One region of the Streptomyces sp. NPDC057543 genome, then DNA from elsewhere that is predicted to be linked to it. Evidence: riboswitches for the same ligand, from Rfam matches in the RefSeq annotation. Region 1 holds a riboswitch; each other region holds the start of a gene.
What was found. Region 1 has a riboswitch for cyclic di-AMP ahead of ACFU8Q_RS02735 (M23 family metallopeptidase). Riboswitches for the same ligand answer to the same signal wherever they lie in the genome.
Positions count from the first base shown of each region.

Region 1 (6,122 bases):
CGCACTGACATCGCCGACCTCGACCCGTCCCAAGAGGCGTTCCCGGCCCCTGCCGAGGGGTTTCACGCCCCGTCCCGCGGGGGACGTGCCCCTCTTTCACGCGAACTTCCGCGGTATGGGAACTTCGCCAGGTGTCTGCGCGCTTGCTTACAGTGGCAGGTCTCGCAGGAATTCCATTATCGCGATCGAAGGGACGTACATGCCCATGGGTCACACGGCCACAGCCCAGGCCGGCTCCGGCGGCTTGACAGCGACCGAGCACCGTCTGGCCAACGGCCTGCGCGTGGTGCTCTCCGAGGACCATCTGACCCCGGTCGCCGCGGTCTGCCTCTGGTACGACGTCGGCTCGCGCCACGAGGTCAAGGGACGCACCGGTCTGGCTCACCTCTTCGAGCACCTGATGTTCCAGGGCTCCGGCCAGGTGAAGGGGAACGGACACTTCGAGCTGGTGCAGGGGGCCGGCGGTTCGCTCAACGGGACCACCAGCTTCGAGCGCACCAACTACTTCGAGACGATGCCCACGCACCAGTTGGAGCTGGCCCTGTGGCTCGAGGCGGACCGGATGGGCTCGCTGCTCTCCGCGCTCGACGACGAGTCCATGGAGAACCAGCGCGACGTCGTCAAGAACGAGCGCCGCCAGCGCTACGACAACGTCCCCTACGGCACGGCGTTCGAGAGGCTGACGGCCCTGGCCTACCCCGAGGGCCACCCGTACCACCACACGCCGATCGGCTCGATGGCGGACCTGGATGCCGCGACCCTGGAAGACGCGCGCACCTTCTTCCGTACGTATTACGCGCCCAACAACGCGGTGCTCTCGGTCGTCGGAGACATCGACCCCGAGCAGACGCTCGCCTGGATCGAGAAGTACTTCGGCTCCATCCCGTCCCACGACGGCAAGCAGCCGCCCCGGGACGGCACGCTCCCCGAGATCATCGGCGAGCAGCTGCGTGAAGAGGTGCACGAGGAGGTCCCGGCACGGGCGCTGATGGCCGCCTACCGGCTGCCGCACGACGGCACCCGCGAGTGCGACGCGGCGGACCTCGCGCTCACCGTGCTCGGCGGAGGCGAGTCGTCGCGGCTGCACAACCGCCTGGTCCGCCGTGACCGTACGGCCGTGGCGGCCGGGTTCGGGCTGCTGCGGCTGGCCGGTGCGCCTTCCCTCGGCTGGCTGGACGTCAAGACGTCCGGCGGCGTCGAGGTGCCGCAGATCGAGGCCGCGGTCGACGAGGAGCTCGCCCGGTTCGCCGCCGAGGGCCCCACGCCCGAGGAAATGGAACGTGCGCAGGCCCAGTTGGAACGAGAGTGGCTGGACCGGCTCGGTACGGTGGCGGGCCGCGCCGACGAACTCTGCCGGTTCACCGTGCTGTTCGACGACCCGCAGCTCGCCCTGACCGCCGTACAGCGGGTGCTCGATGTCACCGCCGAAGAGGTCCAGGCGGTCGCCAAGGCCCAGTTGCGCCCCGACAACCGGGCGGTGCTGGTCTACGAACCGGTCGAATCGGCGGAGCCCGCGGAATCACCGGACACCGATGAGACCGAAGCCGACGACACCGACGCGCACGAAGGAGCGGACAAGTGACTGACGCTGCCGCGACTGGAGTTTCGATGCAGTTCCACCCGCAGCCGGCCCCTGGCGTCGCCCGCCCGTGGGCCTTCCCCGCACCGGAACGCGGCGCCCTGCCCAACGGCCTCACGGTGCTGCGCTGCCACCGCCCCGGCCAGCAGGTCGTGGCGGTCGAGATCTTCCTCGACGCCCCGCTGGACGCCGAGCCCGAGGGCCTCGACGGCGTGGCCACGATCATGGCGCGGGCCCTGTCCGAGGGTACCGACAAGCACACGGCCGAGGAGTTCGCCGCCGAGCTGGAGCGCTGCGGCGCCACTCTCGACGCGCATGCCGACCACCCCGGCATCCGGGTCTCCCTGGAGGTCCCGGCCTCCCGGCTGGCCAAGGCGCTCGCGCTGGTCGCCGAGGCGCTGCGGGCACCCGCTTTCGCCGACAGCGAGGTGGAGCGGCTGGTACGCAACCGGCTCGACGAGATCCCGCACGAGCAGGCCAACCCGGCCCGGCGCGCTGCCAAGCAGCTCTCCAAGGAGCTCTTCCCGGCCGCGGCGCGTATGTCGCGCCCGCGCCAGGGCACCGAGGAGACGGTGGAGCGGATCGACTCGTCGGCCGTGCGTGCCTTCTTCGACGCCCATGTCAGGCCGTCCACGGCAACCGTCGTGGTCGTCGGTGACCTCACCGGCATCGACCTGGACGCCCTGCTCGCCGACACCCTCGGCGACTGGTCGGGCGACACCGCCGAGCCCCGTCCCGCCCCGCCGATCACCGCCGACGACAGCGGCCGGGTGGTGATCGTCGACCGTCCGGGCGCGGTGCAGACGCAGCTGCTGATCGGCCGGATCGGCCCCGACCGGCACGACAGCGTATGGCCGGCCCAGGTGCTCGGCACGTACTGCCTGGGCGGCACGCTCACGTCCCGGCTGGACCGAGTGCTGCGCGAGGAGAAGGGCTACACGTACGGCGTGCGGGCCTTCGCCCAGGTGCTGCGGTCGTCGGCCCCGGATTCCGCCTCGGGGGCGACCGGTGCCGCGATGCTCGCCATCAGCGGATCCGTCGACACGGAGTCCACCGGACCGGCGCTGAAGGACCTGTGGACGGTCCTGCGGACCCTGGCCGCCGAGGGGCTGACCGATGAGGAGCGCGAGACGGCCGTGCAGAACCTCGTGGGTGTCGCACCACTGAAGTTCGAGACGGCGGCCTCCGTCGCCGGCACCCTCGCCGACCAGGTCGAGCAGCACCTCCCGGACGACTACCAGGCACACCTGTACGCCCGGCTCGCGGAGACCGGCACGGTCGAGGCGACTGCGGCAGTGGTCAACGCCTTCCCGGGCGACCGGCTGGTCACGGTCCTCGTCGGTGACGCGGCGCAGATCGAGGAGCCGGTCCGGGCCCTGGACATCGGAGAGGTGTCGGTGGTGGCCGGCTGACAGGCGTACCTGTCGCGGACGCGGGAGGCGGCCTCGCAGGCCGGCAGAACCATCGCCCGCGACAGTTCGCTTGTGACGGTTCACCTCTGACCGTCCAACGGTCACCCGGTCCACAGTCCCGTCGTGTGTCCACATAAAGGGACAAGAGGAAGACCCCTGTGAGCGAGATCTCGCCGGGGTCTTCCTTTTTGTCCGTTCTGGCGGCGAGGTTGCCTGTCTGCCCTGTGGGATGCGCTACAAAACGGCCTGTCCGTTTGGTGAATGAAAGTGACCCCGCTTAGCGTCGGCCGGGCTGTCCGTCACTCGTATGCCGCATCCGCGACGTACCGGACAGTCATCGCCGAGTCCCCGTCAGGCGCGAGCCTGGGGAGCCGGGGACCCACGAAGTCCCTGGGGTGAATCGGATGCCTGAGCCTCCCCGGGGCCGGGACATCCGTAGGAGACCTTCCTGCTCCGAACCCGTCAGCTAACCCGGTAGGCGAGAAGGAAGGAAAGGACCAGCCACTTCATGGCGTTCACCCGTGCCACCGGGAAGCATCGTGCCCCGAGCCGACTGACGCGCACGAGCGCGAAGATCGCCGGCGTCGCGGCCCTGGCCACCACCGGCGTCATCGGCGGAGCGGCCTCTCCGGCCCTCGCGGCGGACACCGGGGTCACCTCCGCCAGCGAGACGGGCCTGAACCAGGTCATCGCCATCGACAGTGCTCTCGCCGACCAGATAGCGGCCCAGGCCGCCGCACAGCAGCACCAGGCCGATGCCGCCGCGAAGGCGAAGGCGGAGGCCCAGCGAAAGGCCGAGGCCAAGAAGCGGGCCGAAGCCAAGAAGAAGGCGCAGGCCGAGGCGCGCGCGGAGAGGGCGCGTGCCGCCCGATCCGCCGAGCGCACCCGCCTGGGCGTCTTCCAGCTCCCGGTCGCCGGTTCGTACGTCACCACCGGCTACAAGTCCAGCGGCTCGCTCTGGTCGTCCGGCAGCCACTCGGGCATCGACTTCCACGCCGCGTCCGGCAGCTCCGTCGTCGCCGTCGGTGCCGGTACGGTCGTCGAGGCCGGCTGGGGCGGCGCGTACGGCAACAACATCGTGCTCCGGATGACGGACGGGACGTACACGCAGTACGGCCACCTCTCCTCGATCGGCGTCTCCGTCGGCCAGAGCGTCGGCGCCGGTCAGCAGATCGGCCTCTCCGGCTCGACCGGCAACTCCACCGGCCCGCACCTCCACTTCGAGGCCCGGACGACGCCGTCGTACGGCTCCGACATGGACCCCGTCGCGTACCTGCGCGCCCACGGCGTCAACGCCTGACCGGCGCCACCCGTCACACCCGCAGCACCTCTTCGAAGGCCCTGGCACACACCGGGGCCTTCGCTGTGCCCGGCCGTCGTCGTGCCCGACCTCCGTGCCCGGCCTCCGTGTTTGTCCGTGGAGCCCACCTGCAGTACCTGGCCGCCGAGTCGCCCCGTGGCCAAAAGATATTCATGAATTTCCGCCCGGCATCGGAAATTCGGCCTCATTGCAATAGAGTCGCAGAACAGGCGTCGGTCGGCCGCGTTTCACGGGGATTAAGGCGGAGGTTCGGACATGCGCATTCCCGCGCATTCGGTGTGCACGGCAATCCGTGACGACATCGTCTCCGGTGTCTTCGAACGCGGCGGACGGCTCACCGAGGAGTTGCTGGCGCGTCGATACGGGGTCTCCCGCGTCCCGGTACGGGAAGCGCTGCGCACCCTGGAGTCCGAGGGTTTCGTGGTCACCCGGCGGCACGCGGGTGCCTGCGTCGCCGAGCCCACCCAGCAGGAAGCCGCCGACCTGCTGGAGGTCCGGATGCTGCTGGAGCCGCTGGCCGCCGCGCGCGCCGCGCAGCGTCGCACCGAGGCGCATCTCAAGGTGCTGCGCGGTCTGGTCAGGCTCGGCCAGGAGCGGGCCAGGCGGGGCGAGGGGGAGGATCTGCGCCCGCTGGGTGGCTGGTTCCACGAGACGTTGGTGCAGGCCTCCGGCAGTCCCGGCCTGATCGCGCTGCTCACCCAGCTCCGGCACAAGATCGCCTGGATGTACGCGGTCGAACAGCCGGCCCGCCCGGCGGATTCCTGGGCCGAGCACGGAGCCGTCGTGGACGCGGTCGCGCGCGGTGACGCGGAACGGGCCAGGGCGCTGACCGCTCAGCACGCCGAACGGGCCGCGGCCGCGCACCGGCTGCGCCGCGTCGACCGGCCGGACCGCCGGCCCGCGGCCTCAAGCACCGGCCCGGTGAGGGCTTCGCAACATTCCGTAAACACCACGGGCATCCGGCATTAATGATTACGCCGTATACAAAGAGTTGTCATTCAGTGCGGCGCCCTTCGGGCTGTCCGAATTGTCGTCGCTCTTCATTTCTCACGAAGTTCCGCCCGGGAAATCGAAAGAGCCGCGGACCCCGTCAAGGGGGCGCGGCTATTTCGCGGGAAAAGGGTCAGACGGTCTCCGGCAGCTCGTCGAGCCCCTCGGCGACCAGCTTCGCCAGACGGTCCAGGGCGGCTTCCGAATCGTCGGCCTCGGATGCGAGCACGATCTCCTCGCCGCCGTGCGCGCCGAGACCGAGCACCGCGAGCATCGAGGCGGCGTTCACCGGATTGCCATCGGCCTTGGCGATCGTCACGGGGACGCCGGAGGCCGTGGCGGCACGGACGAAGATGGAAGCGGGGCGGGCGTGCAGGCCCTCTGCCCATCCGACGTTGACGCGGCGCTCAGCCATGGTTCTGCCCTTCAGGAATCAATGGTTGTCTAGACCAGTCTCTCACGCAGTGCGCGATGCTCCGGCCGACCCGCGGCAGGCCCGCAGCCCGTGCTGCAGCGCCGCTCGGCCCCCCTCAGACTGCCCCGGCCCCAGGACCTACGCGACCGCTGACGGAGCCGTAGTCTTTGCCCATGCAGCCCTCGTCGCAGCAGAGTCCGCATCACGCGTATCCCGACCACTGGGAAGCGGACGTGGTCCTCCGCGACGGCGGAACCGCGCGGATCCGGCCCATCACCACGGACGACGCCGAACGGCTGGTCAGCTTCTACGAGCAGGTCTCCGACGAGTCGAAGTACTACCGCTTCTTCGCTCCGTACCCCCGTCTGTCCGACAGGGACGTGCACCGCTTCACTCATCACGACT
Region 1 is NZ_JBHVFF010000007.1:48,215-54,336, forward strand. Features, by position in the region: gene ACFU8Q_RS02725 (M16 family metallopeptidase) at 200-1,582, shown strand; gene ACFU8Q_RS02730 (M16 family metallopeptidase) at 1,609-2,991, shown strand; cyclic di-AMP (ydaO/yuaA leader) riboswitch at 3,320-3,487, shown strand; gene ACFU8Q_RS02735 (M23 family metallopeptidase) at 3,500-4,291, shown strand; gene ACFU8Q_RS02740 (GntR family transcriptional regulator) at 4,568-5,281, shown strand; gene ACFU8Q_RS02745 (HPr family phosphocarrier protein) at 5,436-5,717, opposite strand; gene ACFU8Q_RS02750 (GNAT family N-acetyltransferase) at 5,891-6,122, shown strand, end outside.

Region 2 (6,122 bases), on a different contig from region 1:
GACCCGTACTCCAAGTTGCTCGCCGAACGGATCGTCTTCCTCGGCACCCCGGTCGACGACACCGCGGCCAATGACCTGGTCGCCCAGTTCATGTATCTGGAACACGCCGCCCCGGACCGGCCCATCTCCCTCTACATCAACTCCCCCGGCGGCTCGTTCGGGGCCATGTCGGCGATCTACGACACGATGGAGTACCTCACCTGCGAGGTGGAGACCTACTGCCTCGGCCAGGCAGGTTCCTGCGCGTCGGTACTGCTCGCGGCGGGCGCTCCCGGCAGGCGGCACGCACTGCCCGGGGCGCGGGTCGTCGTACAGCAGCCCGCGCTCACCGAACCGGTACAGGGCCAGCCGTCCGATCTGGAGATCGAGGCACGGGAGTTGGAACGGGTCCGCGAGATGCTCACCACTCTGCTGGCCCGCCATACCGGCCGCGACGCCGAGCAGATCGCCACCGACATCGAGCGCGATCTCATCCTCGACGCCCCCGGCGCCAAGGCGTACGGCCTGGTGGACCACATCATGGAGAACCGGAAGTCGTCGCTCCCGCCGCACGACGCACGGTGAACGCCTGATGCGGCCACCCGAGTTGCCACCACTGCCCGCACTGACGCGCGCCGAGGGCGAGTTCATCGACCGCTATCTCGAAGTCCTCGACCAGTTGGGCCGGATCAATCCGGCCCACGGCGGCGACACCTACTCCGCACTGCGGGCCGCACAGGCACTGGCCTCACGGGCGGGCGCGCTGCGGGACGCCCTCGCGTTGATGCACGAGCGCGGCGAGGCGCAGCTCCACGCCATCACCCTCGCCCGGGCGCTGCGGGTGCTGGACGGGGAACGGCGGGCCGGACGCGTCACCGTACCCCCCGCTCCGACGAGTTGATCAACCGATTCGCCGCCAGGCCGGCCGGGACCAGCCGGCTTCCCCCGCACCCACCCCCGACAGGAGGCGTCCAACTCCCCTTCGCGACACGCCCGGTGGTCACATCAAAATTCCTAGCTCTTTCGGCGTAGAAAGTCCCTCTTGCGAGGGATTTCTCCACTTGCGTTCCCCAGGTGAGAAATGGGCGGAATCTGTGATTCCACCGCTGGTACGGGGACCAGTCCGAGTAACCGTCAGCGCTCACGGAATCTTCGGCTCCACCCGAACGGGCCAGGCGTGAGGGACCTCACAATTCATCGCTTATCCTCTGAAATCCGGCAGTCGGTGCGTCAAGATCCCTGGGACGACAAGCCCCCGCCACAGCGACGGGGCGGTCCGGGCGGACGCCGAGTCCTGCCGCCGTCCGGATGTCTGGTCGACAGAAGTGGATCGGCAGGAGTGGAGGACCCGAGCACAACGGGTCGACCGGATCACCGGTCGGCCCTCGGGGTGAAGCCGCCGAGCGCGGCCGGGCAACTTCGCCAGCCCGAACCCGACAGGTCATCCTTCACAGGCGGCTGACGAAGGGTTGCGCATGACTGCGCAGGTTCATGTCCCGTCTCTGCTCGCCCGGGCCGGTACGGCCTCGGTTCTGACTCTGGCCGCCGTCGGTGGCACCATGCTCGCCCCGGGCGCCGCGACGGAGGCCCAGGCGGCGACTCTCTCCATGAAGGCGCTCAAGGTCGCCGCGTCCAAGAAGGGATCGCCGTACAGATGGGGGGCCACCGGCCCCAACCTCTTCGACTGCTCGGGGCTGACGGCCTATTCGTTCAAGAAGGCCGGCAAGAAGCTCCCCCGCACGGCCCAGCAGCAGTACAACAAGACCCGCCACATCCCGGCCTCACACAGGCAACGCGGCGATCTGGTCTTCTTCCACTACGGCCGCAGCGTCTACCACGTGGGGATCTACGCCGGTCACGGCAAGATCTGGCACTCGCCGAGGACCGGTGCGGTGGTCCGGCTGGAGAAGATCTGGACGAAACACGTCTATTACGGTCGGGTCCGTTGACGCGGTCTCAGCGGAGCAGGGGGCCCGACACCAACGCCGGCCCCAACGCGGCGAGCGCCGCGCCACTGCCGCCCTCGATGGCGCGGGCGGTACGCGGCCGGCGCAGCCACCGGCCCATCGCATGGCGTGCATATGGGCCGGTACCTACGATGGCCACGTTCCGAAGAAGGATCTCGGCACGCACGAGTGGACGAGTACGGCACCGCGTATGCCGGGCCGCGTCTGCGCCGGCAGCACGCCGGGGGAGAATCCGATGCGGATCAGCTCGGCCGGTGAGTCGGCCACCGCCCGCGTGCCGCGAATCGAGTACGTCCTCGACGCCGATCTTTTCCGCATACGCCCGTCCCGCCTCCAGGGTGTCGGAGGTGTGGCCGTCGTACAGGTCGGGCGTACGCACGGTGAACCCGTCGCCGCGCGGTTCGTCGGCAAAGGCGGTCACCCCCGGGGGCAGGCGCTGGGCATGATGAAACAGCACGACTTCGGTCACCATGGGTCTCCAACTGCCACTGGACAAGGATCGATCCGTCAATCCGGCGCGCTGCCCCGGAGGTTCGGTCGGCGAGCGAGCCGTGGCCGTCGGCCTGCCAGGGGAACGGGGTGGATCGGGCGGCCGCTCAGTTCTGTACGGGGATGCTCCACGGGAGCGCGATCCAGACCGTCTTGCCGCCGTCGGCGGTGGGGGTGACGGTGAGCCGGCCTCCCCACTCCTTGGCCAGGGAGCGGATGATCACCATGCCCCGTCCGTTGTCCTGCTGAACGGCGGCCGGCAGCCGCCGGGGCCGACGCGGGTGGCTGTCCGTCACCCCCAACTGCAGTTGTTCCTCCCGCTCCAGCCTCAGGTCCACGGTGAAGGTGGGCGACTGTCCGAAGGTGTGCTGGACGGCGTTGGTCGCGAGTTCCGAGACGATGAGCCGGATGCCGTCGGCGAACTCCGTGTCGGTGGCGAGTCCCCATTCGGTGAGCACCCGGTCCACGTATCTCCGGGCCGCCGCGACCGAGACCGGCTCGCTCGGCAGAGTGACGCTTGCTTCTTGGTGGTCTGCCATGGCGAGCCGTCCCTTTCCCACCCGGACCGACTCGCGATCGGTCCCGGCTGTGCTTCGCGCCAGATTGCCACTGATGCTGCCCCCTCCGGCGGCGATCCACCAAGATATGCATATATCTGTCGCTCAATGCGGTGAACCCTGCCACGCAAAACCGTATGCGGGCGTCACACTGTCCGCTCGGCAGAAAGAGGAGCGGAAAAGGGAGGGAGGCCGCAGATGCGGCATGGTCCTGTGGTACGACGCCGCAAGCTCGGGGAGGAGTTGCGGAGTCTGCGTCTGGCGTCGGGACTGACCAGCCGGGACGCCGGGCGGATGCTCGGCTGGCACCAGTCGAAGGTGAGCCGGATCGAGACCGGTGCCAGTGGAGTGCGGCCGGCCGATGTGGCACTGCTGCTGGACGCGTACGGCGTGGACGACCCACGACTGCGGACGCTCCTGGAGGGACTGGCGGGTTCGGCGGGCGGTGGCGGCACCGGCTGGTGGCATGCGTATCGCGGTCTGATTCCGCCCCAGTACCGCGACTTCATCAGTCTGGAGTCCCAGGCGCGGACCGCGCGGACCCTGGAGACGTCGGTGGTGCCCGGGCTTCTGCAGACGGCGGACTACGCCCGTGCGGTGACCCGGGCGTCGCTGGACGGGTTACCCGCCGGCCAGCTGGACTCCCTGGTGGAGGTGCGGCTCGCCCGGCAGGGGGTGCTGCGGACCGATCCGCCACTGCGACTGAGCGCGGTGCTCGACGAGGCGGTACTGCGGCGCCGGGTCGGCGGGCGCCGGGTGATGAGAAACCAGCTGCGTCATCTGACCCGAGTGGCTCAACTTCCCCACGTTCAGCTTCAGTTGCTCCCGTTCTCGGTGGGTGAATATGCCGGTCTCACCGGGCCTTTCGTTATCTTCTCATTTCCGAACACTTCTGATCTGGACGTGGTAGTTCTCGACCATTTGACGAGTAGCCTCTATCTGGAGCGGAAAGAAGACCTTGAGGCGTACAGCTCGGCCTTCCGCACGATGCAGGCGCACGCGCTGTCGCCGCAGCACTCGTTGGACCTCATCGTCGCGATCGACCGCGACGATCAGTGACCCCGGACCGCCCGAGGGGGGCGTCATGTCGGATTGCTTCGCACAGCATTCGTTACGGTGGCGGCGCAGCAGCCGCAGCACGGGGATGAACAACTGCGTGGAGGCCGCGCCGTTCGATGACGGACGGCTCGCCGTGCGGGACTCCAAGGACGTGTCCAGGCCACCGCTGCGGTTCTCCGCGGCGGCCTGGACCTCTTTCGTCTCCGGCCTGCACCGGGGTCAGGTCAGCTGACGGGAGCGGTCCGTCGCATGATCGCCACCGCCCCGGCGATCTGTTCCTCGGTCAGATCGGCGCGCGCGGTCAGCCGCAGCCGGGAGACGCCGTCCGGCACCGACGGGGGCCGAAAACATCCCACCGCGATTCCGGCGGTACGGCAGTTGGCCGCCCAGCGCACCGCCGCGTCCGCCGAGGGCGCCCGTACCGAGACCACGGCGGCATCGGGGCGCACGGCGGTCAGGCCGGCGGCGGTCAGCCGCTCGTACAGCGCGGTGGCGACGCCTCGGACTCGTTCGGCGCGCTCCGGCTCGCGGCCGAGCAGCCGCAGGCTGCCCAGCGCGGCGCCCGCAGCGGCCGGCGCGAGACCCGTGTCGAAGATGAAGGTCCGGGCCGTGTTGACCAGGTGTTCGATGACCCGGGCCGGACCGAGGACCGCTCCGCCCTGGCTGCCCAAGGACTTGGAGAGGGTGAGCGTGGTGACGATTCCGTCGCCGCCCGCGAGACCGGCGGCGGCGAGCGCACCCCGGCCGCCCTCCCCCAGCACACCCAGACCGTGCGCGTCGTCGACGAGCAGTGCGGCGCCCTCCGTCCGGCAGGCGTCGGCCAGTTCGGGCAGCGGCGCGGCGTCGCCGTCGACCGAGAAGACCGAGTCGGTGACTGCCAACGCACGGCCGTCGTGCGTCTGCAGTGCCTTGCGCACAGCGTCGGGGTCGGCGTGCGGCACGACGGCGGTCTCGGCCCGGGAGAGCCGGCAACCGTCCACGATCGAGGCGTGGTTGCCCGCGTCGGAGACGATCAGCGAGCCGCGGCCGGTGAGCGCGGTAAGGGCAGCGAGATTGGCCGCGTACCCCGATGACAGGACCAGGGCCGCCTCGAACCCGCAGAATTCGGCCAGTTCGTGTTCGAGTTCGGTGTGCAGGGCGGTGGAGCCGGTGACGAGCCGCGATCCGGTCGCGCCCGCGCCCCACCGGCGTGCGGCCTCGGCGGCGGCAGCGGTGACCTCGGGGTGCCGGGTCAGGCCCAGATAGTCGTTGCTCGCGAGGTCCAGGAGTACTGGTTCGGCGGGCCGGGGGCGGAGCGTACGGACAAGTCCGGCGTCCGCGCGGCGGCGCGCCTCGCCGTCGATCCAGTCGAACGGTGCGAAGGACATGAGCGGTCCCTTTTGTAGGCAGCTCACAGAGCCTAGCCGGGGGCGCAGCAGGTCATGGTGTGGCAATACACACACCATCGGCGGGCTCCGTTGTCCGGTTCCTCCTTGGCTGCGGGCCGTCCCGTAGGCCAGGATCAACGTCATGGACCTCCTGAACACGCTGGTGGACAAGGGGCTGCGGCGCGAGCTGCCGACCCGCGAAGAAGCACTCGCCGTACTGGCGACCTCGGACGACGATCTGCTCGACGTGGTGGCCGCGGCCGGAAGGGTGCGCCGTCAGTGGTTCGGGCGGCGCGTGAAACTGAACTACCTGGTCAATCTCAAGTCCGGGCTCTGCCCCGAGGACTGCTCGTACTGCTCGCAGCGGCTCGGCTCGAAGGCCGAGATCCTCAAGTACACCTGGCTGAAACCGGATGAGGCGTCGAAGGCCGCCGCGGCCGGGGTGGCGGGTGGCGCCAAGCGGGTGTGTCTGGTGGCGAGCGGCCGCGGACCGACGGACCGTGATGTCGACCGGGTGTCGCAGACCATCGAGGCGATCAAGGAGCGACACGAGGGCGTCGAGGTGTGCGCCTGTCTCGGTCTGCTCTCCGACGGACAGGCCGACCGACTGCGTTCGGCGGGCGCCGACGCGTACAACCACAACCTCAACACGTCCGAGGGGACGTACGGGGACATCACCACCACCCACACCTACGCGGACCGGG
Region 2 is NZ_JBHVFF010000033.1:15,804-21,925, forward strand. Features, by position in the region: gene ACFU8Q_RS08690 (ATP-dependent Clp protease proteolytic subunit) at 1-564, shown strand, start outside; gene ACFU8Q_RS08695 (hypothetical protein) at 572-880, shown strand; cyclic di-AMP (ydaO/yuaA leader) riboswitch at 1,268-1,451, shown strand; gene ACFU8Q_RS08700 (C40 family peptidase) at 1,455-1,928, shown strand; partial or broken gene ACFU8Q_RS08705 (LysE family translocator) at 1,936-2,046, opposite strand; gene ACFU8Q_RS08710 (ATP-binding protein) at 2,543-2,974, opposite strand; gene ACFU8Q_RS08715 (helix-turn-helix domain-containing protein) at 3,191-4,051, shown strand; gene ACFU8Q_RS08720 (DUF397 domain-containing protein) at 4,077-4,283, shown strand; gene ACFU8Q_RS08725 (8-amino-7-oxononanoate synthase) at 4,276-5,418, opposite strand; gene bioB (biotin synthase BioB) at 5,561-6,122, shown strand, end outside.
Region 2: linked by a shared signal. The riboswitch ahead of ACFU8Q_RS08700 (C40 family peptidase) and the one ahead of ACFU8Q_RS02735 (M23 family metallopeptidase) in region 1 are both predicted to bind cyclic di-AMP.

Region 3 (6,122 bases), on a different contig from region 1:
CCCGCCGAGGCGGCGTGCATCGACCATCCGGATCTCAACGCCCTGAACATACGCGTCGGCGGCATCGGCCATCTCGCGCTCCCGGTCCACCCGACTGTCGCCACCGCGGTCCGGCGGGTGCTGGAATCCGGCGAATCGACGACCGAAACCGTAGGAACTTCCGGAGCCGAGGGAGATTCCGAGGCCGGAGGGGCCGCCTGAGCCGGAGTGGTGCCGCCGCTTCACCCACCGGTCAGGTTCTGGCGGGGCCGCGCCGACGGCCGGGACGCCGCTCGAACTTCGATGGCACAGCCACCCCGCCGACCGCCGCCGCACCACATGAATAGAACGGATTTCGAACATAGAGCCAAGGCTCTGTAGACAGTCCGTCGAAAGGCGGCCGATTGCCCGTTTCCTGAGTCGCCCGAACCTGTCGAAGATTGTCGACGTCGCGTACCGCCGGGTACAGTCGCGGCCACTGCTCCCCCTGGGATTCGGAACTTCCCCCACCGGACCCCAGCACACAGGTCCTGCTGCCGAGGCGAGAGAGAAGTTGGTGAACGACCAGCACCCCCACGCCGGGTTCGCCGGATACGACAGCCAAGCCCCCGGCAGCTTCGACAGCGATCCACTCTTCGGCTCCCTCCCCGGTCACTACGACGGCGCGTACGACAGCGGCTACGACACCCAGCAGGCCGGACACAGCGGCCGGTACGACTCCACGCAGTGGGACACGGGCGCGCACCCGACCACCTCGTACGACGCCTACGCCCCGTACGCAGCACAGTCCGAGCAGCAGCAGTACGCCGCAGGCCCGATGTACGACACCACCACCTGGGCCCCCACCGCCACCTTCGCCGGCGTTCCGGCACAGGGTGGCACCCCGGACGCCACGGGGCAGTGGGAGACCAACGGCTGGCACCAGACCGGCCAGTGGGCGACGACCAGCACGGCCGTCTACGACACCGGCGCGTACGACGCCACCGCCTGGAACACCGGCGCCACGCCCGAGCACGAAGAGCAAACCGCGCAAACCGCACAGGTGTTGCACGAGGCACCAGCGGCACACGAGCCGCACGAGGTGTACGACGCACACCTGCCGTACGACCCGTACGAGGCCCATCGCACCGCCGAGTTCAGCCTCCCGGAGACGGACTTCGACACCGACGGGCACGAAGCCACCGCCGAAGCCGCCGAAGCCGGCGAAGTCTCCGAAGCCGTCGGCGACGACAAGACCGCCGCCGCGACCTACGACACTGCCGACGCTCCCCTCGATGCCCACCGCCCCCTCGGCCGCCCCGCCGCGCGCGGCGCCGGCAGCCGCAGTCGGCGGCGTTCTCCCGCGAAGCGTTCCGCGCTCCTCACCGTCGCCGTTCCCTCCGCCTGCGTGATGAGCGTGGCCGGTATCGCCGCGGCCTCCGTCGGCGGGCTGGGCAGCGAGGACAAGAAGGACGACAACACGACCACGATGGCGGCCGCCGACCCCGGCTCGGTCAAGGCGGTCGCCGCCAACAACAAGATGGACACCCAGCTCGCCAACCTCAGAGCCAACGCCGAGAACTTCGGCGACCGCGTCAGCCGTACCCAGGAGCGCATCGATCTGAGGGAGCGGCAGGCCGCCGAGAAGAAGAAGCGGGAGGAAGAGGCCGCCCGCAAGGAGGCGTTGCGCCCCAAGTACGTCGTGCCCGTCGCGCAGCACGGCCTCAGCGCGTACTTCGGGCAGGCGGGCGTCAACTGGATGTCCGTGCACACGGGCATCGACTTCCCCGTCTCGTACGGCACCCCCGTGATGGCCGCGACCGACGGCACCGTACGCACCCAGTGGAACAGCGCCTACGGGAACATGGCCATCGTCACCATGGCCGACGGGACCGAGACCTGGTACTGCCACCTCAGCAGCACCAGGATCCGCTCGGGCACGGTCAAGGCCGGTGACGTCATCGCGTACTCCGGCAACTCCGGGAACTCGACCGGCCCGCACATGCACTTCGAGGTGCGGCCCGGTGGCGGTGCGGCGATAGACCCGCTCCCCTGGCTCCGCAGCCACGGCGTCGACCCGACCTGAGCCACCGCGCCCCACGCACCCGACGGCGGCCGGAGCTACAGCCCCGACCGCCTACGCGTCCGCCCTTCTGCCGGGCCTACAACTTCTCGACCGGCGCGTACCGCAGCAGCAGCTTCTTCGGCCGCTCGTCGCCGAAGTCGACCGTCGCCTTCGCCTGGTCACCGAAGCCCTCGACGGCCGTCACCGTGCCGAGCCCGAACTGGTCGTGCGTGACCCGGTCCCCGACGGCCAGCGTGATCGTCGGCTTGTCCGAGGTTCGCCGGGTCGCGAAGCCCGAGGGGCCGGAGCGCGAACGGGACGACGACAGCGACGAGGTGATCCCCGACGTCGGTCCGGCCGGGGCCGCCATGGGCCCGGTCCGCTTCCACTCCAGGTGCTGGTCCGGGATCTCCTCCAGGAACCGCGACGGCGGGTTGTACGAGGGCTGCCCCCACGCACTTCGCATCGCCGCCCGGGTCAGATAGAGCCGCTCGCGGGCCCGCGTGATGCCTACGTACGCGAGCCGCCGCTCCTCCTCCAACTCCTTGACCTGGCCGAGCGCCCGCATGTGCGGGAAGACGCCGTCCTCCATGCCGGTCAGGAAGACCACCGGGAACTCGAGGCCCTTCGCGGTGTGCAGCGTCATCAGCGTGATGACGCCGGAGCCGTCCTCGTCCTCGTCGGGGATCTGGTCGGAGTCGGCGACGAGCGCGACCCTCTCCAGGAACTCGGCGAGGGTGCCCGCGCCTTCCTCGCCGGCTTCTCCCCGCTCCTGCTCGAATTCGAGGGCGACGGCGGCGAGTTCCTGAAGGTTCTCGATGCGGGTCTCGTCCTGCGGGTCGGTGGACGCCTGGAGCTCGGCGAGATAGCCGGTCCGCTCCAGGACGGCCTCCAGGACCACCGCCGGGCCCGCGCCGGACTCGACGATCGTGCGCAGCTCCTCCATCAGCGTGTTGAACCGCTTGACGGCATTGGCCGACCGGGCGGCCATGCCGTACGCCTCGTCGACCCGGCGCAGCGCCTGCGGGAAGGTGATCTTCTCGCGCATCGACAGCGCGTCGATCATCGCCTCGGCGCGGTCGCCGATGCCGCGTTTGGGCACGTTGAGGATGCGGCGCAGCGGGACGGTGTCCTCGGGGTTGGCGAGGACCCGGAGGTAGGCCAGGACGTCCCGGACCTCCTTGCGCTCGTAGAAGCGCACGCCGCCGACGACCTTGTAGGGCAGGCCGACGCGGATGAAGATCTCCTCGAAGACCCGGGACTGCGCGTTCGTACGGTAGAAGACCGCGACGTCGCCGGCCTTGGCGTCGCCCGCGTCGGTCAGCCGGTCGATCTCTTCGGCGACGAACTGCGCCTCGTCGTGCTCGGTGTCGGCGACATAGCCGGTGATGCGGGCGCCGGTGCCGGCGTTCGTCCAGAGGTTCTTGGGGCGGCGGCTCTCGTTGCGTTCGATGACGGCGTTGGCGGCGGACAGGATCGTCTGCGTGGAGCGGTAGTTCTGCTCCAGCAGGATCGTGGTCGCGTCCGGGTAGTCCTCCTCGAACTGGAGGATGTTGCGGATGGTCGCGCCGCGGAAGGCGTAGATCGACTGGTCCGCGTCACCGACGACGCACAGCTCGGCGGGGGCATCGGCCTCACCGGCGGGGCCGACCAGCTCGCGTACGAGGGTGTACTGGGCGTGGTTGGTGTCCTGGTACTCGTCGACGAGGACGTGCCGGAAGCGGCGGCGGTAGTGCTCGGCGACGTCGGGGAACGCCTGGAGCAGGTGGACCGTCGTCATGATGATGTCGTCGAAGTCCAGCGCGTTGGCCTCGCGCAGCCGGGACTGGTACATCGCGTAGGCCTGGGCGAGGGTCTTCTCGAAGCCGTCGGCGGCCTGGCCGGCGAAGGTCTCCTCGTCGATCAGCTCGTTCTTCAGGTTGGAGACCTTGGCCGTGAACGACTTCGGCGGGAAGCGCTTCGGGTCGAGGTCGAGATCGCGGCAGACCAGGGCCATCAGCCGCTTGGAGTCGGCGGCGTCGTAGATCGAGAACGATGACGTGAAGCCGAGCTTCTTCGACTCGCGGCGCAGGATGCGTACGCACGCGCTGTGGAAGGTCATGACCCACATGGCGTTGGCGCGCGGTCCGACGAGCTGCTCGACGCGCTCCTTCATCTCGCCCGCGGCCTTGTTGGTGAAGGTGATCGCCAGGATCTGGCCGGGGTGCACCCCGCGCTCGGCGAGAAGGTGGGCGATCCGGTGCGTCAGCACCCGCGTCTTGCCGGAGCCCGCCCCGGCGACGATGAGCAGCGGGGAGCCCGCGTGGACCACGGCGGCGCGCTGCTCGGTGTTCAGTCCGTCGAGGAGCGCCGCGGGGTCGATGACGGGGCGGTGCGCGCCGTCGCGGTAGTACGCCTCCCTGGGCGGCGGGGGCCCGTCGAATACGCCCGCGAAGAGGTCCTCCGGCACCGCTTCGGGTGCGGAGTCCTCGGGGGGCGGCGGGGGCTCTTCCTCCGAGTGCTGGAGGCCGGCCAGGAAGCTGTCGTCAAAGAGGCTGCTCATCGCTTGTCGAGTCTAGGCCGCCGCACCGACACACGACGGCCGCATGCCGAACCGGACCCGGACCGCATGGCCGGACCCACCGCCCAGCCGGGCACACAAAGAGAGCGGACACCCACTCGCGGTGAGGGATTCCGGTCCCCCGTCCACACCTGCCGCCCCACTTCGCCGAGGTCACGAAGATGTATCGGGCATATCGAACATCAACCTTCACAGCAGCACCAGGGGTTGGCTAGCGTGCTCGTCCGGGCGGCCCGTACTCCCTGAGGCGAACCACGCCGAGCGGGCGCCCACGCCGAATCCGGGCTGCCCTCGCGGGAGTTCGGAACCGGGGACCCACACGCAGTACCGGGGTGAATCGGTCCTTGTCCCCACGCGGGCCGTAGGGCAGCCTTCCGTTCCGCCCGAACCCGACAGCTAACCCGGTAGGCGGTCCACGGAAGGAGATGCCGGCCTTGGCGTCGCATCGCAAACCGCGCACCCGGGTGCGCACCACCACACCGGCCGTCGGGCTCACGACGGCGGCACTGGCGTCCGTGACCCTGCTCTCCACGCAGAGCGCGATGGCCGCCCCCGCTCCGAAAGCCGGCATCGAGGACGTCCAGAAGAAGGTCGACGACCTCTACCGGCAGGCGGGCACCGCGACCCAGCAGTACAACCAGGCGAAGGAAGCAGCCGCCACCCAGCGCACCAAGGTCGACGACCTGCTGGACGATGCCGCCAAGCGCGCCGACCAGCTCAACGAGGCCCGCAGGACGCTCGGCACGTACGCGGCCGCTCAGTACCGCAGCGGCACCATCGCACCGAGCGCGACCTTCTTCCTGGCCGACGACCCGCAGTCGTATTTCGACCAGAACCAGCTGATGGACCGGATGACCAGCCGGCAGCAGAAGGCGGTCACGGACTTCCGTACGCAGCAGACCAAGGCGGCGAAGAAGCGTGCCGAGGCGGTGCAGAGCCTGGAGACGCTGACCACGACGCAGACCACGCTGCGCACCAGCAAGCAGGACGTCCAGAAGAAGCTGGGCGAAGCGCGCGCGTTGCTGTCGAAGCTGACCGCCGAGGAGAAGGCGCGGCTCGCGGAGCTGGAGCGGAAGAAGGAGGCGGAGGCCCGGCGCAAGGCGGAGGAACTGGCCAAGCGCCAGGCCGCCGCCAAGGCGGAGGCGGACCGCAAGGCCGCGGAGGCCGCGAAGGCCGCGGATTCCGGCGGCGGTACGGGCACCGGCACCGGCACCGGAACGGGCACCGGCTCGGACAGCAGCGCCACCACCAAGGCGGAGAAGGTCCTCGCCTTCGCCCGCGCCCAGATCGGCAAGCCGTACGTCTGGGGCGCGACGGGCCCGTCCTCGTACGACTGCTCCGGGCTCACCCAGGCGGCGTGGAAGGCCGCGGGCGTCGACATCCCGCGCACCACCTGGGACCAGGTGAAAATTGGCACCCGGGTCACGACGGCGGACCTGCGCCCGGGCGACCTCGTCTTCTTCTACGACGACGTCAGCCACGTCGGCATCTACAAGGGCGACGGGATGATGATCCACGCGCCGAAGCCGGGGGCGAATG
Region 3 is NZ_JBHVFF010000162.1:13,310-19,431, forward strand. Features, by position in the region: gene ACFU8Q_RS25000 (esterase/lipase family protein) at 1-201, shown strand, start outside; gene ACFU8Q_RS25005 (M23 family metallopeptidase) at 536-2,044, shown strand; gene pcrA (DNA helicase PcrA) at 2,121-4,565, opposite strand; cyclic di-AMP (ydaO/yuaA leader) riboswitch at 4,846-5,010, shown strand; gene ACFU8Q_RS25015 (NlpC/P60 family protein) at 5,009-6,122, shown strand, end outside.
Region 3: linked by a shared signal. The riboswitch ahead of ACFU8Q_RS25015 (NlpC/P60 family protein) and the one ahead of ACFU8Q_RS02735 (M23 family metallopeptidase) in region 1 are both predicted to bind cyclic di-AMP.